3 regions of the Undibacterium sp. MH2W genome follow, and region 1 is predicted to be linked to each of the others. Evidence: predicted binding sites of a transcription regulator. Region 1 holds the regulator's gene; each other region holds the start of a gene.
What was found. The regulator LexA, encoded in region 1, represses DNA repair genes until DNA is damaged. The targets are predictions, from matches to a motif close to ACTGTATNNNNATACAGT.
Positions count from the first base shown of each region.

Region 2: a site for LexA is predicted at 5,575-5,592, ahead of imuA (translesion DNA synthesis-associated protein ImuA). Genes of this name have one in related genera too.
Region 3: a site for LexA is predicted at 3,427-3,444, ahead of ACO0K2_RS05130 (DNA polymerase Y family protein). Genes of this name have one in related genera too.

Region 1 is NZ_JBMPPA010000003.1:25,017-32,114, reverse strand. Features, by position in the region: gene ACO0K2_RS08090 (replicative DNA helicase) at 1-1,388, opposite strand, end outside; gene rplI (50S ribosomal protein L9) at 1,556-2,008, opposite strand; gene rpsR (30S ribosomal protein S18) at 2,035-2,319, opposite strand; gene priB (primosomal replication protein N) at 2,329-2,628, opposite strand; gene rpsF (30S ribosomal protein S6) at 2,661-3,029, opposite strand; gene lexA (transcriptional repressor LexA) at 3,264-3,920, shown strand; partial or broken gene ACO0K2_RS08060 (IS3 family transposase) at 4,038-5,398, opposite strand; gene lon (endopeptidase La) at 5,530-7,098, opposite strand, start outside.
Region 2 is NZ_JBMPPA010000003.1:367,492-374,589, forward strand. Features, by position in the region: gene ACO0K2_RS09585 (error-prone DNA polymerase) at 1-3,162, opposite strand, end outside; gene ACO0K2_RS09590 (Y-family DNA polymerase) at 3,211-4,749, opposite strand; gene imuA (translesion DNA synthesis-associated protein ImuA) at 4,800-5,561, opposite strand; gene ACO0K2_RS09600 (hypothetical protein) at 5,872-6,099, shown strand; gene ACO0K2_RS09605 (4'-phosphopantetheinyl transferase family protein) at 6,174-6,800, opposite strand; gene ACO0K2_RS09610 (Pls/PosA family non-ribosomal peptide synthetase) at 6,821-7,098, opposite strand, start outside.
Region 3 is NZ_JBMPPA010000002.1:159,201-166,298, forward strand. Features, by position in the region: gene ACO0K2_RS05115 (helix-turn-helix domain-containing protein) at 1-262, shown strand, start outside; gene ACO0K2_RS05120 (PAS domain-containing sensor histidine kinase) at 281-2,644, opposite strand; gene ACO0K2_RS05125 (thioredoxin family protein) at 2,776-3,243, opposite strand; gene ACO0K2_RS05130 (DNA polymerase Y family protein) at 3,576-4,736, shown strand; gene ACO0K2_RS05135 (substrate-binding periplasmic protein) at 4,823-5,590, opposite strand; gene ACO0K2_RS05140 (substrate-binding periplasmic protein) at 5,640-6,359, opposite strand; gene ACO0K2_RS05145 (M16 family metallopeptidase) at 6,679-7,098, opposite strand, start outside.

The DNA of each region.
Region 1 (7,098 bases):
TACTCGTTATCACCAAATACGGCCAGAGAACCAACGTAGTTGTCGAATTTAGTGTACTCACCTAGGAAGGTGAGACGCACACTACCAATCGGACCGTTACGTTGCTTACCAATAATAATTTCTGCCGTTCCCTTATCTGGGGAATCTGGGTTATAAACCTGATCACGATAAATAAACATGATCACGTCCGCATCCTGCTCAATCGCGCCAGATTCACGAAGATCTGACATAACAGGACGTTTATTTGGTCGTTGCTCAAGAGAGCGGTTCAACTGCGACAAAGCAATCACAGGGCAATTCAATTCTTTTGCAAGACCTTTTAAATTTCGGGAAATCTCCGAAATCTCGGTGGCACGGTTCTCACCAGCCACGTTTGCCGACATCAACTGCAAATAGTCGACAATGATCAAGCCTAATTTGCCGCATTGACGCGCGAGACGACGCGAACGCGCGCGTAACTCAATCGAACTCAATGCCGGTGTTTCGTCAATATACAACTGTGCTTCATTCATTTTTTGGATGGCGTGCGTCAATCTCGGCCAATCCTCATCGCTGAGCTTACCAATCCGCAAGCGACTTTGATCGAGTCGGCCTACAGAACCAAGCATACGCATCGCTAACTGCGCACCACCCATCTCCATCGAGAACACAGCAACTGGCAATCCACTATCGATCGCTACGTTTTCGCCTATATTTAACGAAAACGCGGTCTTACCCATCGAAGGACGACCTGCAACAATAATTAAGTCACCGGGCTGAAGACCAGAAGTCATTTTATCCAGATCGACAAAGCCCGTCGGTACGCCAGTGATATCGTTTTGATTATCACGGTTATACAACTCATCAATGCGTTCAACAACTTGTGTCAACAGCGGCTGAATCGCCTGGAAGCCTTGAGCACCGCGCGATCCTTCTTCAGCAATCGCAAAAATCTTCGACTCCGCCTCATCGAGCATCTGCTTCACCTCTTTACCTTGAGGATTAAAAGCATTGCCGGCAATTTCGTCCGAAACAGTAATCAGCTTTCGAAGAACACCACGATCACGCACAATTTCTGCATATCGACGAATGTTTGCAGCAGACGGCGTATTCTGAGCAAGGGCATTGAGGTAGCTAAGTCCACCAACATCATCAGCTTTCCCAGCACTATTGAGCGCTTCGTACACAGTAATCACGTCGGCGGGCTTCGAACCATTGATGAGTTTTACCATGCATTGGAAAATAATCCGATGATCGTAGCGATAAAAGTCATCCTCACCAATAAAATCGGCAATCCTATCCCACGCAGCATTATCAAGTAATAAACCGCCTAATACAGATTGCTCTGCTTCAATGGAATGGGGAGGAACGCGGATAGCGTCAAGTTGGGGATCAGAAGCGGCTTTCATGGCGCGCATTATACCTGCTAAATAGGGTTACTATCAGACACAAATTACGAAGACGAAGCGATGTTTATTACATACAACATTACGGCTATAGTATAAACCACTTCACCTCCACATAAAAAAAGCCGGGTAAAACCCGGCTCTTTTTTGATACAAGGAACAAAAGCTTATTAAGCTTGTTCTCCGATCACAGATACTGTCACGTTCACTACGACGTCTGTATGCAAAGATACAGAAACAGAGTGATCGCCAACGATCTTCAATGGACCTTGTGGCAAGCGAACTTGCGCTTTTTCAACTGCAACACCTTGCTTAGCCAATGCTTCAGCGATGTCGAAGTTAGTAACGGAACCGAACAAACGGCCATCAACACCCGCTTTTTGAGAGATCTGAACAGTAGAACCTTCCAGTTTCTCGCCTTGCGCTTGTGCTGCTGCCAATTTAGCTGCTGCTGCTTTTTCCAACTCTGCGCGTTTCGCTTCAAATTCAGCGATTGCTGTAGCAGTCGCACGGCGTGCCATGCGTTGTGGAATCAAGAAGTTACGAGCGTAACCGTCTTTCACTTTAACTACATCACCGAGGTTGCCGAGATTAACGACTTTATCCATCAGAATAACTTGCATATTTTTCTCCTAGTACTTGTCGTCAATTACGCTGTGTGCAGATCAGTGTAAGGCAACAACGCTAAATAACGTGCGCGCTTGATCGCTGTATCAACTTGACGTTGGTACAGTGCTTTAGTACCAGTCAAACGTGCTGGCATAATTTTGCCGTTTTCTTGCACGAAATCTTTCAATGTGTCGATATCTTTGTAATCAACTTTTTCTACATGTGCTGCTGTGAAGCGGCAGAATTTTTTGCGTTTGAACAAAGGGTTTTGTTGTTGACGCTTTTGCTTCAATTTGCTTTTATCAAATTTTTTACCGAATGCCATGTTAGGCTCCTAATCTAGTAAATGTGCCCCGATTTCATTCACATGAAACACGAGACTTTTGCTGTTGCGATTTCTGCGTGCTAAAAATCCAGTCAATTCAATTTCAACATCTAGCGGCAAATCGTGAAATGCTCTCGAAATATTTCCAGCTGCCTGGGCATTCATTTCAAGCTCGACGACCCGCTCAATGTTCGCTTCTCGCTGAAGTGACCGATGCATCAACACTGCTGCTGCAATTGGCACTCCTGCTGGCGTGTATCGCAATGCTGATTTCTCAATAATGCGCGCCACAAGCTTTAATTGATTCACTCTCTTCTTATACGACCTTTTTCAAATCAAAATTAAGCAGCTGGTGCTTCGACGCGCTGTGCTTTCGCTGCGTCTTCTTTCTGAACTGCTTTCATCATTGGTGATGGAGCTGTTTCAGCTTTTTTCATTTTGACTGTCAGGTGACGCAGAACAGCATCATTGAATTTGAATGCTGTTTCCAGCTCAAGCAATGTTTCTGCATCGCACTCAATGTTCATGCAAACATAGTGTGCTTTAGCCAATTTTTGAATCATGTAAGCCAATTGACGACGGCCCCAGTCTTCAACGCGGTGAACCTGACCACCACGTGCAACAACGCTAGCTTTGTAACGTTCGATCATTGCAGGAACTTGCTCGCTTTGATCGGGATGTACGATAAATACGATTTCATAATGACGCATATATTCTCCTTGTGGACAATAAAAATAGCCTGCCTCGGCGTCAAGACGAGTGCAGGAAGAGGAAAGCCGATGATAATAACCCACTTTTTCGATTTATTCAATTACTTCAAGCACATGCCTACGCAGACACCCTAAAAAAGGACTTTTTTTAAAAATTTCCTTGCACATCGAACGCCACTGTATAAAAATACAGACTGTTTATACATACAGCGCTATTATCGGCGCCGCACGCTTATGCTCAAGCTCACTAATCGCCAGGAACAAATCCTGAACCTGATAAAAGACGCCATCCAAAATACGGGCTTCCCCCCAACCAGGGCAGAGATCGCCACAGAGCTTGGCTTTCGGTCCACCAACGCCGCCGAAGAACATTTGCAAGCGTTAGCCAGAAAAGGCGTTATTGAAATTGCAGCAGGCACATCCCGTGGCATCAAGCTACTTGAGTCTGATCTATCAAGCCACATTACAGGTGCCACATTTAACTTACCTCATCCAGCGAGCATGCAGTTATCCATCCCGCTGGTTGGTCGCGTTGCTGCAGGCTCACCTATCCTCGCCAGCGAGCACATTGAAGCAAGCTACCAAGTCGATCCTGCATTATTTTCTGCCAAGCCAGACTTTTTACTGAAAGTCAGAGGAATGTCGATGCGTGACGCTGGCATTTTGGATGGTGATTTATTAGCAGTAAAAAAGGCTGATAGCGCTAGAAATGGGCAAATTATTGTTGCTCGCCTGGGCGATGATGTCACCGTTAAGCGCTACAAAAAAACAGGCAACCATATTGAGCTTATTCCCGAAAACCCGGACTACTCCATCATCAAAATCAATGACCAAGACGCCGATTTTTACCTAGAGGGCCTTGCCGTAGGACTCATGAGAAATTGGGTTTAACCGCCCTTCGTCACTGGACACTCATCTTTCGAACGGAGCAACGCGACTGAATCAAGCAAGTGCCAAGTAAAAAAGCCCGAATTCTTGAAGTGAACCCTCAAAGTTGGACGGCTTTTACTACGTTTTACCGGCCTGAGTTCTGTACTGTACAGGACTCAGGCCGTTTAGTTTTAACTTAATCCGGTCATGGTTGTAATAACGAATATATTCATGCAGTGTCTTTTCCAGTTCCGACACGGTTGAGAATTTATTCGTGTAAAAACATTCCGATTTTAAGGTTCCAAAAAAGCTTTCCATCTCGGCGTTATCTAGGCAGTTACCCTTCCTCGACATGCTGATACGCATGCCTCGCTGTTTCAGTCGCATTTGATAGGCAGCCATTTGATATTGCCAGCCCTGATCGGAATGTAGAATTGGCTTATCCTCCTTATTCAGTCGCTTCATTGCCTTGGTGAGCATATTGTCTACCAGTTCAAACTTCGGACTTTTGGCGATCTGGTACGAAACGATTTCCCCGTTATACAAATCGAGTATTGGCGAAAGGTATAACTTGCTTCCTTCGATATTGAATTCCGTCACATCCGTAACCCATTTTTGGTTGGGGCGCTTGGCCTGAAACCGCCGTTTCAATAAGTCGTGCGCTACACGCCCAACGTTGCCCATATAAGACTTGTATCGCTGACGCCGAATCTGGGATTTCAAGCCCAGATTCTGCATAAGCCTAAACACCGTCTTATGATTGACGTGAGTACCTTCATTCGACAAGGTCATGTGAACGCGGCGATACCCGTAACGGCCTTTGTGCTTCTTATAGACAGCTTTGATTCTTTCTTTCAACGCTGAGTGCCGGTCTGGCGCTGTCGCTACCTGCATTTGATAGTAATAGGTGCTTCGCGCTAAGCCGGCAACCTTCAGAAGCACAGCTAACTGGAATTGCTGCCTTAATCCTGTGACGACTCTGGCTTTGCCTGCCGTGTCGCCTTCTGCAAGGTTAAGGCTCTCCGCTTTTTTAAATAGGCTACTTCTGCCCGCAGCTGTTCGTTCTCTTCAATGAGTTGCTCGTAGCTCTTTGACTTGTCGTCTGGAGGCGGCTTAGCCTTGTCGCGTTTTGTTGTCTTCAAGGGAGGTCTACCTTTAGATTGTGATTGTAAGGCATCTATACCTCGATCACGGGCAATACGCAACCATTGAGCAATAAGCGACGTCGTGTGGATTCGGAACCGCTTCGCCGCCTCTCGATGAGATATTCCCTCATCCAAAACGGCTTGTAGCACCTTCTTTTTGAACAAGTATGTATATGACTTATGACGTTCTCTAGCTGCGAGTCCTGCTTCTCCTTCTAACTGATATTGGTCTAGCCATTTGCGAACCATGGTCGTATCAATTCCAAACAAGCGCCCGATAGTATTCCGCCCCATACCCCGATCAATGTACGCCTTAACCACCTTAATTCGAAATTCCTTTGTATATTTGGTCATAAAAAATGCCCCCGAAAAATTTGGAACGATGTCCAACTTTTCGGGGGCACTTCATGAGAGCCGGGCTTTTTTGTTTGGTGCCATGTGAAAGAAATGGCGCAAAGAGGTAAGCCTCCTTGCCTTCAACACACTCAGTGCTTGACCACCGTTGATTCAACAGATGCTGGGTCAACTGGTGCTGCTGCAGCAACAGCAACTTCAGTGTCAGTCAACGGCTCTGGTTGACGCTCCAAAGCAATCTCAAGCACTTTATCAATCCAACGCACCGGAACAATTTCCAGTTTGTTTTTGACGTTGTCAGGGATTTCAGCTAAATCTTTTGCATTCTCTTCAGGAATCAAGACTGTCTTGATTCCACCACGATGTGCTGCAAGTAATTTTTCCTTCAATCCACCAATTGGCAAGACTTCACCACGCAATGTGATTTCGCCTGTCATCGCAACATCCGCACGCACGGGAATCCCTGTGAACACAGATACCAACGCCGTCGTCATCGCAATACCAGCTGACGGTCCATCCTTAGGCGTCGCACCCTCGGGAACGTGAATGTGAATGTCACTTTTCTCGAACACGTCCGCCTTGATGCCGAGGCGTTTTGCGCGACTGCGCACGACCGTACGCGCTGCTTCAATCGACTCTTTCATTACATCGCCCAAGGTACCTGTACGAATGACGCCACCTTTACCCGGCATTGATACAGCTTCAATGGTTAACAGATCGCCACCCACCTCGGTCCAAGCTAAACCCACAACTTGACCAATCTGATTTTCCTTCACTGCAACACCAAAGTCATAGCGGCGTACACCGAGATACTTATCGAGATTTTTCGATGTGATTGTCGCCTTTTTCTCATTTTTCTTGAGCAAAAGCATTTTCACGACTTTACGACAAATCTTCGAAATTTCTCGCTCAAGCGAACGCACACCTGCTTCTCTAGTGTAATAGCGAATAATGTCACGTATTGCACTTTCAGCTACGCTAATTTCAGATTCCTGCAAACCATTATTTTTGATTTGCTTTTGCAACAAATATCGCTGAGCAATGCTGGTTTTTTCGTCTTCGGTATAGCCCGACAAACGAATGACCTCCATACGGTCCAACAGCGCGGCTGGAATGTTGTACGAGTTGGACGTCGCAACAAACATCACATCCGACAAATCAAAATCAACTTCGATATAGTGATCAGAGAAAGTATGGTTCTGCTCAGGATCAAGCACCTCTAATAAGGCGGACGATGGATCACCACGGAAGTCCGCACCCATTTTGTCCACCTCATCGAGCAGGAACAATGGATTGCGTACGCCCACTTTTGCCAGACTCTGCAAAATCTTCCCTGGCATCGAACCAATATAGGTTCGACGGTGACCGCGAATCTCTGCTTCATCACGCACACCACCCAAGGCCATGCGAACAAACTTACGGTTCGTTGCACGTGCAATGGATTGACCCAGCGATGTTTTACCCACACCTGGCGGCCCAACTAAACACAAGATCGGTGCTTTGAGCTTATCAACGCGTTGCTGAACTGCAAGATACTCAAGAATGCGCTCTTTCACCTTTTCGAGACCATAATGCTCGTCTTCGAGCACCTTCTCTGCGTTCGTCAGATCATTGTTGACCTTGGATTTTTTCTTCCAAGGCAAACCAACGATGGTATCGATGTAATTTCTCACCACAGTCGCCTCAGCGGACATAGGGGA
Region 2 (7,098 bases), 340 kb from region 1:
TAAATCCACTAAGCGTTTCGCGAGTAAATGGCATACGTCATGTTCTCGCTGCCATATCCCATACACGCCCAAAAGGCTAGATCCCAGCAATTCTTTTCTTTGTTGTTCAACTAACGCTGGCCAGACTAGAACATTGACTGAACCCGTTTCATCTTCCAAGGTAACGAACATGACACCATTCGCAGTGCCAGGTCGTTGTCTGACAGTAACGATGCCGCATCCTCGTGCAAACTGACCTTGTTGAAAGGTATGAAGCATGGTTGCAGGTAAAAATCGCTTTGCTAGTAATTGTTTGCGTAAGAGGGCGAGTGGATGACGTTGCAAAGTCAGACCTGTACTTTGGTAATCACTCATGATTTCCTGTGCTTCCGTGGGAGGAGAGAGCACTGGAGACACTTCTTGCAGTGATGTATTGTGCAGTAAATCGCGATCAGGCATAGCACCAACAGCAGACCATAATGCCCGCCGCCTGTGACCTGCGAGTGTCAGCAGAGCATTGCCGGCGGCAAGAACGTGTAAATCATGGCGATTAAGTTCAGCGCGTTTGGCAAGATCGGCGACGTCAGCAAAGATGCCTTCTGTGCGTGCATATTGAATCCGTATCGCGGCATCTCGTGACATACCATTGAGCAGCGACATCCCTAAACGTACTGCGGGTTGTATTGAACCGGTAAATGCGTTGATGTGCGTGTCTGGATCATGGGGCTCTAGCGTGGAATCCCATGTGCTATACATGACATCAATAGGGCGGATCTGCACGTCGTGTCTTTTTGCGTCCTGGATCAATTGCGATGGCGAATAAAATCCCATTGGCTGCGAATTGAGTAGGGAACACAAGAAAACAGCAGGCTCGTGACGCTTTATCCAACTGCTGACATAAGCCAGAATCGCAAAGCTGGCCGCATGACTTTCAGGGAAACCGTAGTCGCCAAATCCTTTCATTTGCTCAAAAATACCTTCGGCGAATTCGAGGGTGTAATTATTTTTTACCATCGCGTTAACAATGCGATCATGATAAGCATCGAGCCCCCCTTTACGTTTCCACGCTGCCATGGCACGACGTAGGCCATCTGCTTCACCTGCTGTAAAGTCCGCAGCAAGCATTGCAATTTGCATCACCTGTTCCTGAAAAATCGGTATGCCGAGTGTTCTCCCTAATGCTTTTTGCATAGCAGGGTCTTGATGGACCTCAACGCGCTCCAGTCCTTGGCGACGACGCAGGTAAGGGTGCACCATACCGCCTTGAATTGGTCCCGGTCGTACAATAGCAACCTGTACGACGAGATCATAAAACTGGCGAGGACGAAGACGCGGAAGCATACTCATTTGGGCTCGTGACTCAATTTGAAATACGCCAACCGTGTCAGCACGACAAAGCATGTCATAAGTCGCTTTATCTTCTCGCGGAATATCCTGCATTCGGCTAGGTCTACCTGGGAGATTTTTCATTAAATCTAACGCTCGCTTGAGTGCCGAGAGCATTCCCAATGCCAAAATATCGACTTTGAGTAATCCCAATGACTCTAGGTCATCCTTATCCCATTGAATAACGCGACGATCTTTCATGGCGGCATTTTCGATAGGAACTAACCTCGATAACTTCCCCCGCGCAATCACAAAACCACCGCTATGTTGCGACAGGTGGCGCGGAAAACGGAGCAACTGCGTCGCAAGGCTTGCCCATTGTTGTGCCTGCGTTGAGCTGGTGTCGAGTCCGCATTCTGTGAACCGTCCAAGCAGGTCATGCTTACTATCAAACCAGTGATGTGATTTCGCTGCCATGTCGATGAAGGCTTCATCCATCCCTAAGGCTTTTCCCGTTTCACGCAAAGCGCCACGTGGGCGATAGGTGTGCACCGCTGCGGCAAGTGCTGCGCGATGAGGGCCATATTTTTTATAGATGTATTGGATGACTTCTTCGCGACGCTGGTGTTCAAAATCCACATCAATATCTGGTGGTTCGCCGCGTTCTTTAGAAATGAAGCGTTCAAATAACAGACTATTAACCTCAGGGTTGACCTCGGTAATGTATAAGCAATAGCAAACAACGGAATTGGCAGCGGAGCCTCGGCCTTGGCAAAGGATTCCTTGTTGACGTGCAAATTTTACGATGTCGTGTACTGTTAAAAAGTAGGCTTCATAGGCAAGTTCATTAATGAGATGTAGTTCGTGCTCAATTGTTTTTATCAGTTGCTCTGAAATACCTTGAGGATATCGAAGCGCAGCACCAGCATAGACCTCGCTACGAAGATAGCTCGCTGGTGTGAGTCCTTTGGGGATGACTTCTTCAGGATATTCATAGCGTAATTCATCAAGTGAAAAATGGCATCGACTGGCGATGTTGATGGTTTCTGCTAAGGTCTCTGGTGGATAAATATTCGCCAGTCGTAGTCGTGAACGCAGATGTTGCTCTGCATTCGCAGCCAAAGCATAACCGCATTCAGCGACTGGTTTTCCTAATCGAATGGCTGTTAATGTGTCTTGTAATGGCTTACGTGAGCGTACATGCATCAGAACATGACCCAGAGCGACGACTGGCAGTTCATATTCTGTAGCGATATGTGTGATGCCTTGTTGGTGATAGTAATCGCCTGACTTGAGCAATAAATTCAAGCCTATCCACAGTCTTCCAGAAAAGAGGGAGGCGCACCAACGTACTTGCGATGCCAATAGGCCAGTTTGAACTGGATACTCTGGGACCAGAATCAAGAGACAGTCCGGAAGTCCTGCGAGATGTTCATAGCCGGTGGGTGGCGTACTTAGGTCTTCATGAGTCAGCAAGTAGCTTCCTTTGCTGCAACGACTACGCCCTAGTGTGATTAGTTCAGATAAATTGCCATATCCTTCCCGGTTCGTTGCGATGGCAATGAGAGTAAGGGTGGGATGTTGATCGTCCCTTGACGTGAGTTTGAAATACGTCCCAACGAGATACGTCAGTTGCTGTATCTTCGCTTCATCGTGTGCGCGAACAATACCGGCGAACGAACATTCATCGGTGATTGCCAGTGCTTGATAGCCGAGTTGCGCTGCGCGTTTGACGAGTTCTTCTGCATGCGATGCACCATGCAGAAAACTAAAATTGGATAAACAGAATAGCTCTGCATAGTCGGGCAAAAGACTGCTCGCCAACGTTTTATTGAGAGGCTTATTCAGAGAATGCATGATTGCTTGAAGTCAAAATGAGCGATAAACGAGCGATAAAGGTGGGGTTTAACCGAAAATGCCGTGTAAGAACCAAAGAGGCTCCGCAAGGTCGGTAGGTGATGCACGCTCACGGTAAATCCAGTAACGTACATCCTCTTTGCTGATGGCGACAAAGTAGTCTCGAACCTGTGTCTGATCACTCCACCATCCGGCCTCTATTCGTTCGGCTGGTGAGATCAGCGTTAATTCCGAGCCAAAGTAAGGTTTATGTCGTCGAACCTCGAGTGCGATTGCTTGTACAAGCAGCCATGTTGGCCTGAGCGGTAGCGATTGAGGTAACGATGGCATTGATAGAGCGGATGGACGGGATGCCATTGAGGTGGTCATTACCGATACCCATTGATTGGCGAATTCAGGGCGATGATCTTCCTGAAAACAGGGAAGCAAGACCTGATCTGCACCAAGTCGCGCAACCAATAGCGTCAATAAATGCTGAAGATCTGCCGGATTCATGACGGTCTCTGGAAACAAAGAGTCGCTTGACTGCGCCCGAGGTAGCGTTTCTGGAGCGCGAAGAGAGAGGCTGATAACGGCCGCGGACAGCTGTAGATGGGCTATTTTTTCTTTGAACAGCGGTAGCAGATTGGCCTCTTGCCACGTGGCGACGGCCAAATGAATATCCAAGAGACTTGGTGGCACCGCCTGACGTCCACGCTCATGATGCAACTCAAGATGTACATGTTTGACAGCTAGTTGATGCGCGTTCAGCCACCCCAATAGTTGCGTTAACAAACTACGGCTATAAACGAACAATGTATCCGTATTGTCTGTACGATCTGGTAATTCCGTTTTGGCGATAAATTCATGGTCTGCAACCACCCAGATGTGCGGTGGTGATGTGAGCGAATAAGCAAGATCGAGTTCTGCCAATAAACCTTTACCACATCGTCTTTGCAACCCCGCGCGTGGTAACGCTCTGAGGTCTGACAGACGATGGCAGGCGAGTCCTTGTAAGAACTCTTGGTATTGAGCTGATGCCATGAGTAAATGGACGGACAGACGGTCAATGGCAGATGAAAGATGCGTAGATCGCAAGCAAGATTGTCCCTGACGACCACCCTGTGCAGCATTTCTGGCAAAGAGCCAGGCTGCTTTTGCGGTCGGTGCGCAGCCGATGGTCGTGCTGTATCCGAGCGCACGGAGAGTGGCTCTTATCTGGCGACGCAATGCGGCGAGGCCTCCGAATAGCCGAATGCTGGCACCAATATCAAGCACAATACTAGCGTCCTCAGCAATGCTGACCTGGGGTGTATATCGGAGTAAGGCGAGGGCTGCTGCCGATAAAGCGGCTGTTTCACGAGTGCTATCCTGATGAAGAAACTGGACTTCAGGAAGCAACATTTGTACACCACCACGTCGCATACCAAGGCGTACCCCTGCTAAGGCCGCCGTGGACGACATCGCAATCACACGATTTTGCTTCAATACAACGACAGCGGAAGAGGGTAATGCATGCTCCCAGCAAGGAACAAAAGCTTCTAGTTCAATGAATGGCAGATGGACCGCAATCCAGGTCGTATTGGCTGTTTCTGTACGCAATGTCATTGTTAACTCTGCTAAAAGCGTGACCGTGTAGGGCGAGAAAAGCGTGCAATTTACGAGGCAGCGATCGAGGATCGTCGATCTTGCCGGCGCGCGCCAAAGGGCATCTCCGCCATTGGTTGCAACATGGGTTGTTGTATAGGTTGTATTGCGCGGTTTGATAAATAGGGGTGTTCATTCACATATAAAAACAGCGGTCCGTCGTTATTTGCTCCTCGACGCTTCAAAATATTGACCTGCATTCCAGAGGTTTTTGGCATAAGCGCGATCCTTAAGACAGCCGGTGAAGGGGATTGCGCAGCGTGCATTGGACGGATGATAAAAAACAAGGTTTGTGATTTTTGCGCCATAAGATGTAGACGCCGCAATACATCGGTATTGACTTGCTTTTGCCACAGTAGCAAAGCGCCACAGCTACCATTTTTCAAAATTTGTTCAGCCGCCCATAGATGGTCTTTATGCTTCGTTCCAGCAATCCAGAGGAGTGAAACGGCGCTGTCTCTTCCTCGTTGAAACGCGGATGCAAATGGGACATACGGTGGCGCAAGCAAAACGACTGGACGGCGATCCAGTTGCGCTAATGCGGGCATTAATAAATTTAATTCTGCGGTGCCAAATTGATCAATCAGGATTTCAATCAGTTGCCCCAGCGGCCACCCTGCATTGGGTAGTTCTTGATTTAATGCCACATAGCCGGTGTGAATGGTTGCCCCCATATCGTGGGCTAATTGTGACGCGCGCCAGATACCTGGATACCGGCTTTCCAGTCCATGCTGTCTGTGAGTGCGGTCAGTTGGTAAATGAAGTTGAGTCATTTTGAAGTTAAATACTGATTAAATATACAGTATATTGTTTGCGGACTAAAACTTCAAAAAGAATTTTTATAAAATGCGATCAATGGCTGCAAAACCAATACCAGTAAGGGTTTTAATGTTTTTACTATTCATTTATCGAAAGCAATAGGGTGTGCGGAATCAGCAACATTTATGTAACTACTGATTGCATGTACAGTGTTTTGTGTTAAAGTCTGTTTCAAGGACAAACGATAATCTGAATGAAGATAAGAAGTTCTCAATGATGTCCTGAATGATATTTTTGTATTATCAACCGACACGGAGATTCACTATGGCACACCTCGATACTGCATTTGATACACGATTTAGTTTGCAATTTGCACCGACTTCTTTTTTGATGCGTTTAGGTCGTCGGGAAATATTTGTTTGTCGTGATTTTCGTCAGCGTGCTTACCATGTTAATCCTGTTATCGATTGCTCGACTGGGGTACAAGCAGGGCACCTAGAGATTTTGTTTTGCAAAAAATGGCTGATTATCTTATCGAAAGCAAACTGGTAATGGAATGCATCACCACTGCCGGCAACGCGCATTTTTCAAGTAAAAATATGTGCCGAAGGTGATGAGTCCGATGATTAGGCGAAATCGGTAGTGCCAGAAATAGCAAGGCTCGCGGTGTACTCGGGCACTGTATTGATAGAAAAAGTACGGATATTGCTGAGTTGAGATCGATATGCTGCTTGAATCTGATTCTCATACTCAGTCAGTCCAAGCCCTGCACATTTGAGTGACGCTTCCAGTTGCGTCCAGTATTGTGAGAAACGTTGTGCTTGAAGCGATAGGGGAGTGGCGATCAGCGAAGCAGTGTGTTGGTCGCCCAAATAGACCCCTGCAAGGTCTTGCCAGTCGTCGGGTAGTGTCGTCCGCATCAAATCGACGCCAATTTGACCGAGACGACTGATCGCTGCCACAGAGATACCTGTCTCGTGGCTGGTGGAAATCTGTAGATCCATATCGCGAACAACGGTTCTGATACCTTGTCCGATGACGCTGATCAAACGTAGGTCGTGCGCTGCGATATCCAATGCAGCGGATAAAAATTCCGTCACAACGAGTCTTAGGTGCTGCCTAGCGGCATCGCGCAGCATCGATGTTGGGGTTTGCGTCCCAATGACAATAATTTTCTCTGATGCAAAATATTTCAATGCCGTTTGTGCCTCATGAGGCCACATCAACAAGGAAAAATGCGCAGGTATTGTCATCAGAACGCCATACGATGAGTTTATATTCCAGTCATTGCTGCTGGACAGCCTCGCCAATGAGACTTTGCAGGAATAAATTCACCTTTCATCACCAAAGTCAGCGCACCGAGGGTGGCATCGTTGCCAACTTCTGCACCATATAACACAGAGCTTCGTGCGCCCATATACACACGCTCGCCGATGACGACATGATCCACTTTCATCACACGATCTTCAAATAAATGGGTCTGAGGACAAGCAAGTGCATTAATTTCGGTATGATCGCCGATGCTCACGCAGTCAAACTCAGTAATATCCG
Region 3 (7,098 bases), on a different contig from region 1:
TGAAATGGCCGCCGCATTACGGATGAGCCCACGTTCGTTGCAGCGATTGTTAGCCCGCGAGGGAACATCGTACTTCCAGATTACAGAAGGCGTGCGGATTGACCGCGCCAAACGTCTGCTGCAGTCCGCACACAGCCTCGACGACATTGCTGCCCAACTCGGCTATTCAGACGCTCGCAGTTTTCGTCGCGCCTTTAAACGCTGGACCCATTGCAGTCCCGCGGAGTATCGTGATCAACTCATTCAACGACCAAGGGCATAGGACGTCAATCTTTCTTTGTTAATGTGCTGCGTGGTTCATTGCATGGATGGGTAAATGAAACCAGAAGGTTGTACCTTTATCGGGGCAGCTATCGAAGAAGATCTCGCCACGCATTTTTTCAATGAGTGTTTTCGTGATCGACAGTCCTAGACCTGTGCCGCCCTGTCTGCGCGTGTTGGTGCTATCGGCTTGCGTAAAGGGTTCAAATAAATGGGTCTGAAACTCGAAGGGAATTCCTGTGCCATGGTCGCACACGGCAATCCGGTAGACCTCATCGGCCTGCGATAAGCGGACGATCACTCGCTCTCCCTCCGGCGAAAATTTCGCGGCATTGGAGAGTAAATTTGCCATCACTTGCATCAGGCGATCGGCATCGCCGAGACACCACGCTTGGTGCAGTGCAGGGGCGATCTCTGCTACCAATGAAACGCCCAGATGGCTCGCATAGGTGCTATTGACCTCGATGGCGTGATGGACCAGTGGCACCAAATCAATAGGCTCCGATTTGATCTCCATTTTGCCATTGGCCAATTTATCCATATCGAGAATATCGTTGACCAAACTGATGAGACGTTTACTGTTGGAGTTCGCAATGCGCACCAACTGTTGTGCTTCGCTGGATAAGGGACCGGCGACACCGGATTCGAGCAAGCCTAACGATCCGCGAATCGAAGTCAAGGGCGTCCGAAGTTCATGGCTAACGACAGAAATAAATTCGGTTTTGAGCTGATGCATCCGTAAGCGATCACTGATGTCGAGCGTAAACGCCACCCACTCTTGTCGAGAATTTTCGAGGTGGTTAACACCCACCAGCACTGGAATTTGGTGACCATCAGCGTGCTTGAGCATGATTTCAAAGGCAGCCGTGGCACCGTTGTTCATCAATTCGTTATAGGCTTGAATGCATGTATATTGATCGGCTTCTGACATGAGATGGCGCCAGAAAAAATGTTCGTTCAATATCTCTTCACGCGAATAACCACATAATTGACAGAACACGTGGTTCACATCGACCAAGTGCTTTTGTTGATTGCCGTGGATGATGCCAATGAGGCTTGAATTCATGAGCCGTTGCAATCGACTTTCGCTATCACGTAGGGCGTCGAGCATCTGACGTTGTTCTGTGATGTCTTCAATCATCCATACCGTACCTTGGTGGTAGGTTTCTGCAGACAAGGCGCGCCCCGCAACGCGAGCGATGAATGGTTCACCATCGGCACGGTATAACTGCCATTCCAACTCGATTAATTCGTCAGCGATTAATTTAGGGATGATGGCTTTGCGAAACGCTTCTTGGTCTGCCATATGGCGGTATAAAAATGCCGTTTTTACGCCGATCATCGATTGTGCATTATGGAAATGGCACAATTCAGCCAGCGCCTGATTGGCCCTGACGATGACATCATCGCAGACAAACATGATTCCAACAGGCGCATTGGCGATGAGAATTTCTAATTCTTTTGCTAATTTTTTATAACGATTTTTGCTGGCGCTGAGTAATTCTTGATTTTGCAGTAGTTCTTCTTCGATCTGTTTGCGCTCGGTAATGTCAATGTGTGTTCCCATCATTCGAACGGCACGGTCATTGGCGTCCCACTCGACGACTGCACCCATCGACATCACCCATCGCCATTGACCAAATTTATTTTTTTGTCGGAATTCGGCGTGATAATCCACCGCACCCCGTGAGGCAAAATGTGCTTGGTACGCTTTTCTTAGACCAGCAACATCATCGGGATGGACACCTTCGGCCCAAAAGTAGTCCCAGAAATGGGCGGGATCCGGAAAATCGTCGGCGTTATAGCCGAGCATTTGCATGTATTCTTGGCTAAACGTTCCCGCACCAGATTGGATATTGATATCGTACAAACCTTGGTTGGAGGCTTTCATCACTAGCCGCATTTGTTGTTGCGCGGCGAGTAATTGTTGTTCTGTTTGTTTGCGTTCGGTGTTGTCACTGATAAAACCATGCCACAACACACTGCCGTCAGGCATGCGCTCTGGGGTCGCATCGCCCACGAGCCAGCGTTCTGTACCGTCGTTACGAATAATGCGGTATTCGTGGTGCCAGATCGTCAGCTCGGCCGCCGACTCGCGAATACCGCTAATTAATCTGACCAAGTCATCGGGGTGAATCTTGCGGTACAAAATCGTCGCATCATTGAGCAATGCTTCCGGGCTGACTTCAAAAATCTCGCGCGCGCCCTCGCTCACAAACGGAAAAAGAAAATGCTGCTCGGAATAGCGTTGAAACTGAAAAAAAATACCGGGAAGACAGCGCGAGAAATTATTGAGTAAGGCGTGACTCTTTTCGAGTTCCTCTAACGACGGAGCTGGGGAGGGCGAGGTGTCGCCCGTCATCATGGCCGGATGTTCACGCATAAGTTGACTCGTCGCCCTAGTTGGTCGGCGGGGCGGTGATGCCACTGCCATTCGCAGACATGCGCGGTGCGGTCTGGAATGGGACAGTGTCTGGTCGCCATGCCCCAATTCATGAAAGCTACACTGAACGATTACTGACGTTGTGAGACGATCTGATTAAAGAAATCATACACACCTTGCTCGCTCATGCGGCGTGCGTTGGACAGCTCACCGCCTTTCGATGCGTACAGCACCGAGTTGTCAGGCTTTAAAACGACGGCGGCCGGAATCCCTTTTTTAATCGGATTGCCATAACTCGCTGCCAGATCGAGATTTTTGTCAAATTGGCCGACATTCACTTTCACCACCACAAACTTGCTGGCAATCAAGGGTGCGCTTTGGCCTTGCATGGACTTATTTAATTCCAAGCAATCCTTGCACCAGTTCGCGCCAAAGATGACGAGAACATCTTTGTTGCCGGTTTTGGCTTCAGATAACGCTTTGGTGATCATCGCCTGCGCATCGGCGCTTTCGTCATACGGATGCATTAAATCAGCGTGTGCAGTGCTGATACCAAGAGTCAAAGCGAGGCCGGCGAGTAAATGAAGAATTTTTTTCATGATGGAAAACAAAAGATAGTAATACTGAAATAGTGACCTAATTTTTACGCTTTGTCATTGCCATTGTCGTTCTTATTAAGGGTGCTATTCGTCTTGTGCCAGTGTTTTGTCGCTGTGGCGTTGCTGGCAGGAACCGTATCGGATGCGGTCTGGATGATTGAAAGATGGCTGTTAGATCAAATAACTGATTATTTGTACAGTAAAAATCAGAAAATCAGCTAAAATAGGGAGACCTAGGCTGTATTTTGAACCGGCAGCGTTGCATCCGCATGACATTCGTCATCAAAAGCCACACGCGCTGCCCCTTTGTTTTTGCGTATTGATTCTTGACCATGGCAACCACTCTGGCCCGACGTATTGCTCATTTGGATATGGATGCGTTTTATGCGTCCGTTGAGCTGTTGAAATATCCAGAGTTGCGTGGACAACCTGTGCTGATTGGCGGCGGTGCGTCGCATCAGCCCGTGGTGCAGGCGGACGGTACCCGCATTTTTTCTCGGTTAAAAGACTACGTGGGGCGCGGCGTCGCCACCACTTCCACCTATGAGGCCCGCGCGCTGGGCGTCCATTCCGCCATGGGCATCATGAAAGCCGCAAAAATAGCGCCCGAGATGTATTTACTGCCTACCGATTTTGATTCTTACCGACATTTTTCCGCGACATTCAAAGAAGCCGTCGCCCAGATTGCGCCGCAGATTGAAAATCGCGGCATCGATGAAATTTACATCGATTTGACGGACCATCCTGAAGAAACACATCGTCTTGCACAACGCTTAAAAAATGCGGTCTTTGAATCCACGGGCTTGAGATGCTCTATTTGTATCGCACCGAATAAGTTGTTGGCAAAAATTGGTTCTGATTTGGATAAACCAGATGGGCTGACGATTCTCTCAATGGACGATGTTGAAACGCGCATTTGGCCGTTGTCTGTCAAAAAGGTAAATGGTATTGGTCCCAAGTCGGCAGAGCGTCTTGCTTTGCTGGGGATTCTTACCGTGGGTGAATTAGCAGCGGCCAACCCTGGACTGTTGCAGGATCATTTTGGCGCTAACTATGCAAACTGGCTTTATAACGCGGCGCGTGGCATCGATCACCGTGACGTAGTGACCTATTCAGAGCCCAAAGTGATTAGCCGCGAAGTGACCTTTGAACGTGATTTGCATGCTGTGACCGATCGCGAGACGCTGACAGGTATTTTCACGAACTTGTGTACGCGGCTGGCTGATGATTTGAAAAGAAAAGGATACCGCTGTGAAACCGTTGGCATCAAGATTCGGTATCAAGATTTTCGTATTTCGACGCGTGACATGACCTTATCGGCAGCCACAGCCGATCATGCTGTGATCCGCAAAGCCGCTGGTGAATGTCTGCGCCGCATTCCGCTTGAACATAAGTTCCGGTTACTAGGAGTCAGGGCTGGAACGTTGATCAAAGAAAGTGACGCTCGTCGACAGTGGCGAGGAACGCAGGGCGTTTTATTTACTGATTGGTGATGACGGTGGGGCGGGGAGATTGTTCCCGACTGACATGACTGGCCTTATGTGGCTTGTGCATGTTATCGATCGCCACTCATTGCCACTCATTGCGACTCATTGCTACTGGCCGCATGAGGAAGCTGCCCGAAATATTGATTTTCGAATTGCTTGAGTTTGACGCTTGTGAGGCCGGCATTAAACGCCTTTTGCAATCGCAAGCCTTTGGCGTTGCGTTGAAAGCAGATGTGCATCGTAAAGTTAGTCAGTTCTTTCGGATGAAAAACGATATTGTATTTTTCCTTGTCCAGGCTGTTATCACTGATGAGTAACTGGCGTAGGACATTTTTATCAATCACGATGACATCCACGCGACCAGCGAGTAATTTTCTAACATTGCTGATGTCGGACGGTGCGGCATCTGTGGTGAGTACATGTTGTTTGACAAGGCGATCAAATCCCTCACCGTTGGCGTACTCATGCACGATACCGATGTTGTAACCCTTTAGATCCGTTAACGTCGCCCAATCGAAACGCTTATTTTTTAGATAAGCAAAACCGATCGTACTATTGCCTAGAGTGTTAGAAAAATAGCAGGTTTTTTCCCGCTCCTTAAGATAGAAAGCAGGAAAATAGCCAGCAAAATCTTCACCTTCCAAGCCCGCCTGCACAGCGCGACTCCAGGGAAAATAAGAAATGCTGACAGGAAGTTGGCTTTCTTTCGCACCGGCCTTGACGACGGCAGATACGAGACCTTCTTCTGGCAATGTGTGACTGACATAGGGCGACCATTCAAGCGAGGCCAGATGGAGTTTGTCGCGCTCAGCCGACGAAGCAGGTGCGCTGGTAGCAACAACCAACATCATCAACAACATGAAACAGAAAGCGCGCATTGTTTTGAAAAATAAAAGTGGGTGACAGAGTTTAGCGCATGTATTTGTTTCTGAGTTTTTCTAGTAAGCCGGATTGTTGTACTTTGTTGAACGCTCCACGAATTTTTTGTATCAACGCGGGATCACTTTGTTTATTCATTGCAAAGTAATAGCTATTTTTATCATCTAATAGCCACACCGGTTGTAGCTCTGCGGGATCTCTTTGCAGACTTTTCATCAAAAATGCGGCACCCCAATCTTGGGAAACAATGAGATCTGTGCGACCTAATAATAATTTTTTTACATTGGAATCAGACGTGGGGGCGAAATCGACGTGGGATTCGGCGATACCCGAGACAGTGAGATATTCTTTTGTCGCCGCCATTTCTCTCACGAGTCCCACTTTGTATTGGGTGCTGTCGGCGATGGATTTGAGTTGAATATCGCGCCGGCTTTTGAGTTTATATAAGTAAATCTGCCGGGAACTGATGGGGCCTATCCACTCAAACAACTCCTCGCGTTCTGGCGTTCGTGTCGTTGAATAGAGCAAAGTATTGGGTTGGGTCAGTGTTGTCTGATAAGCACGTGCCCAAGGCATGAGAGAAATGGTTGTCTGGATATTGGCTTTTTTCAGCACAGCTTGAATGACTTCTGTCGCGTAGCCAGTGACAACGCCATTGATTTCATAGTTAAGCGGGGGAAGATTTTCAGTAACGACAGTCAATTCCGTTGCCAACGTGACCATTGGAAGAACACAGATGCCAATCAACACGATGCAACGTTGTAGCGAACAATGAAAAAGATCAAAACGCATAGACAAGTAGGACAGTCTGGTGACACACCGAATGTGTCGGCAACGCCATCGATAAATAACAAAAAAAGCGTGATATGAAGCGCAATGTGCTTCACTCAGCCAGCCTCATGCGATAAGCCCTGATGCGCACATGTCCTGATATTAATGCATTTTGCCTCTTTTTAGCGTATTCATCCGATCTTTCCTTTTTTCCCAAAAAAAATGCCTCTCGTCTTTCGAACGAGAGGCTGGCTTACTGCGAAGGGATGCCGTTCAACGACACCCTAGAGGGCGAGGATTATTTAAAATCACCCCCAAACACGCGTGTTAGTTTTTCATAAGAGATGTATTTTTGTAACGCTGCTTTGATGTCTGCACCAGTGACCGCAGCGATCTTTTTATCGAGATCCGCATCACGCTGCATCGTCAGACCCAAGAATAAATTTGCTGCCAGTTCTTGGGCGAGCAGACTGTCTTGGCTGCGTTGGAGCTGACGTTCTTGCAAGTAGCTTTTTTTACCATCCTCTAATTCTGCGGCAGTGAAGCCTTCTTTGACTGCGCGATTAATTTCTTCGCGCATGCCTGTTTCCAGTTTTTCACGATTTTGTGGTGCGTAAATCGCGTAAGCAGAGAAACTACCAAAGTTATCCAGATAGGATGCAGAATACCCCGAACCACCACCGTAGCTGATGCCGTCTTTCTGACGAATACGGTTGAA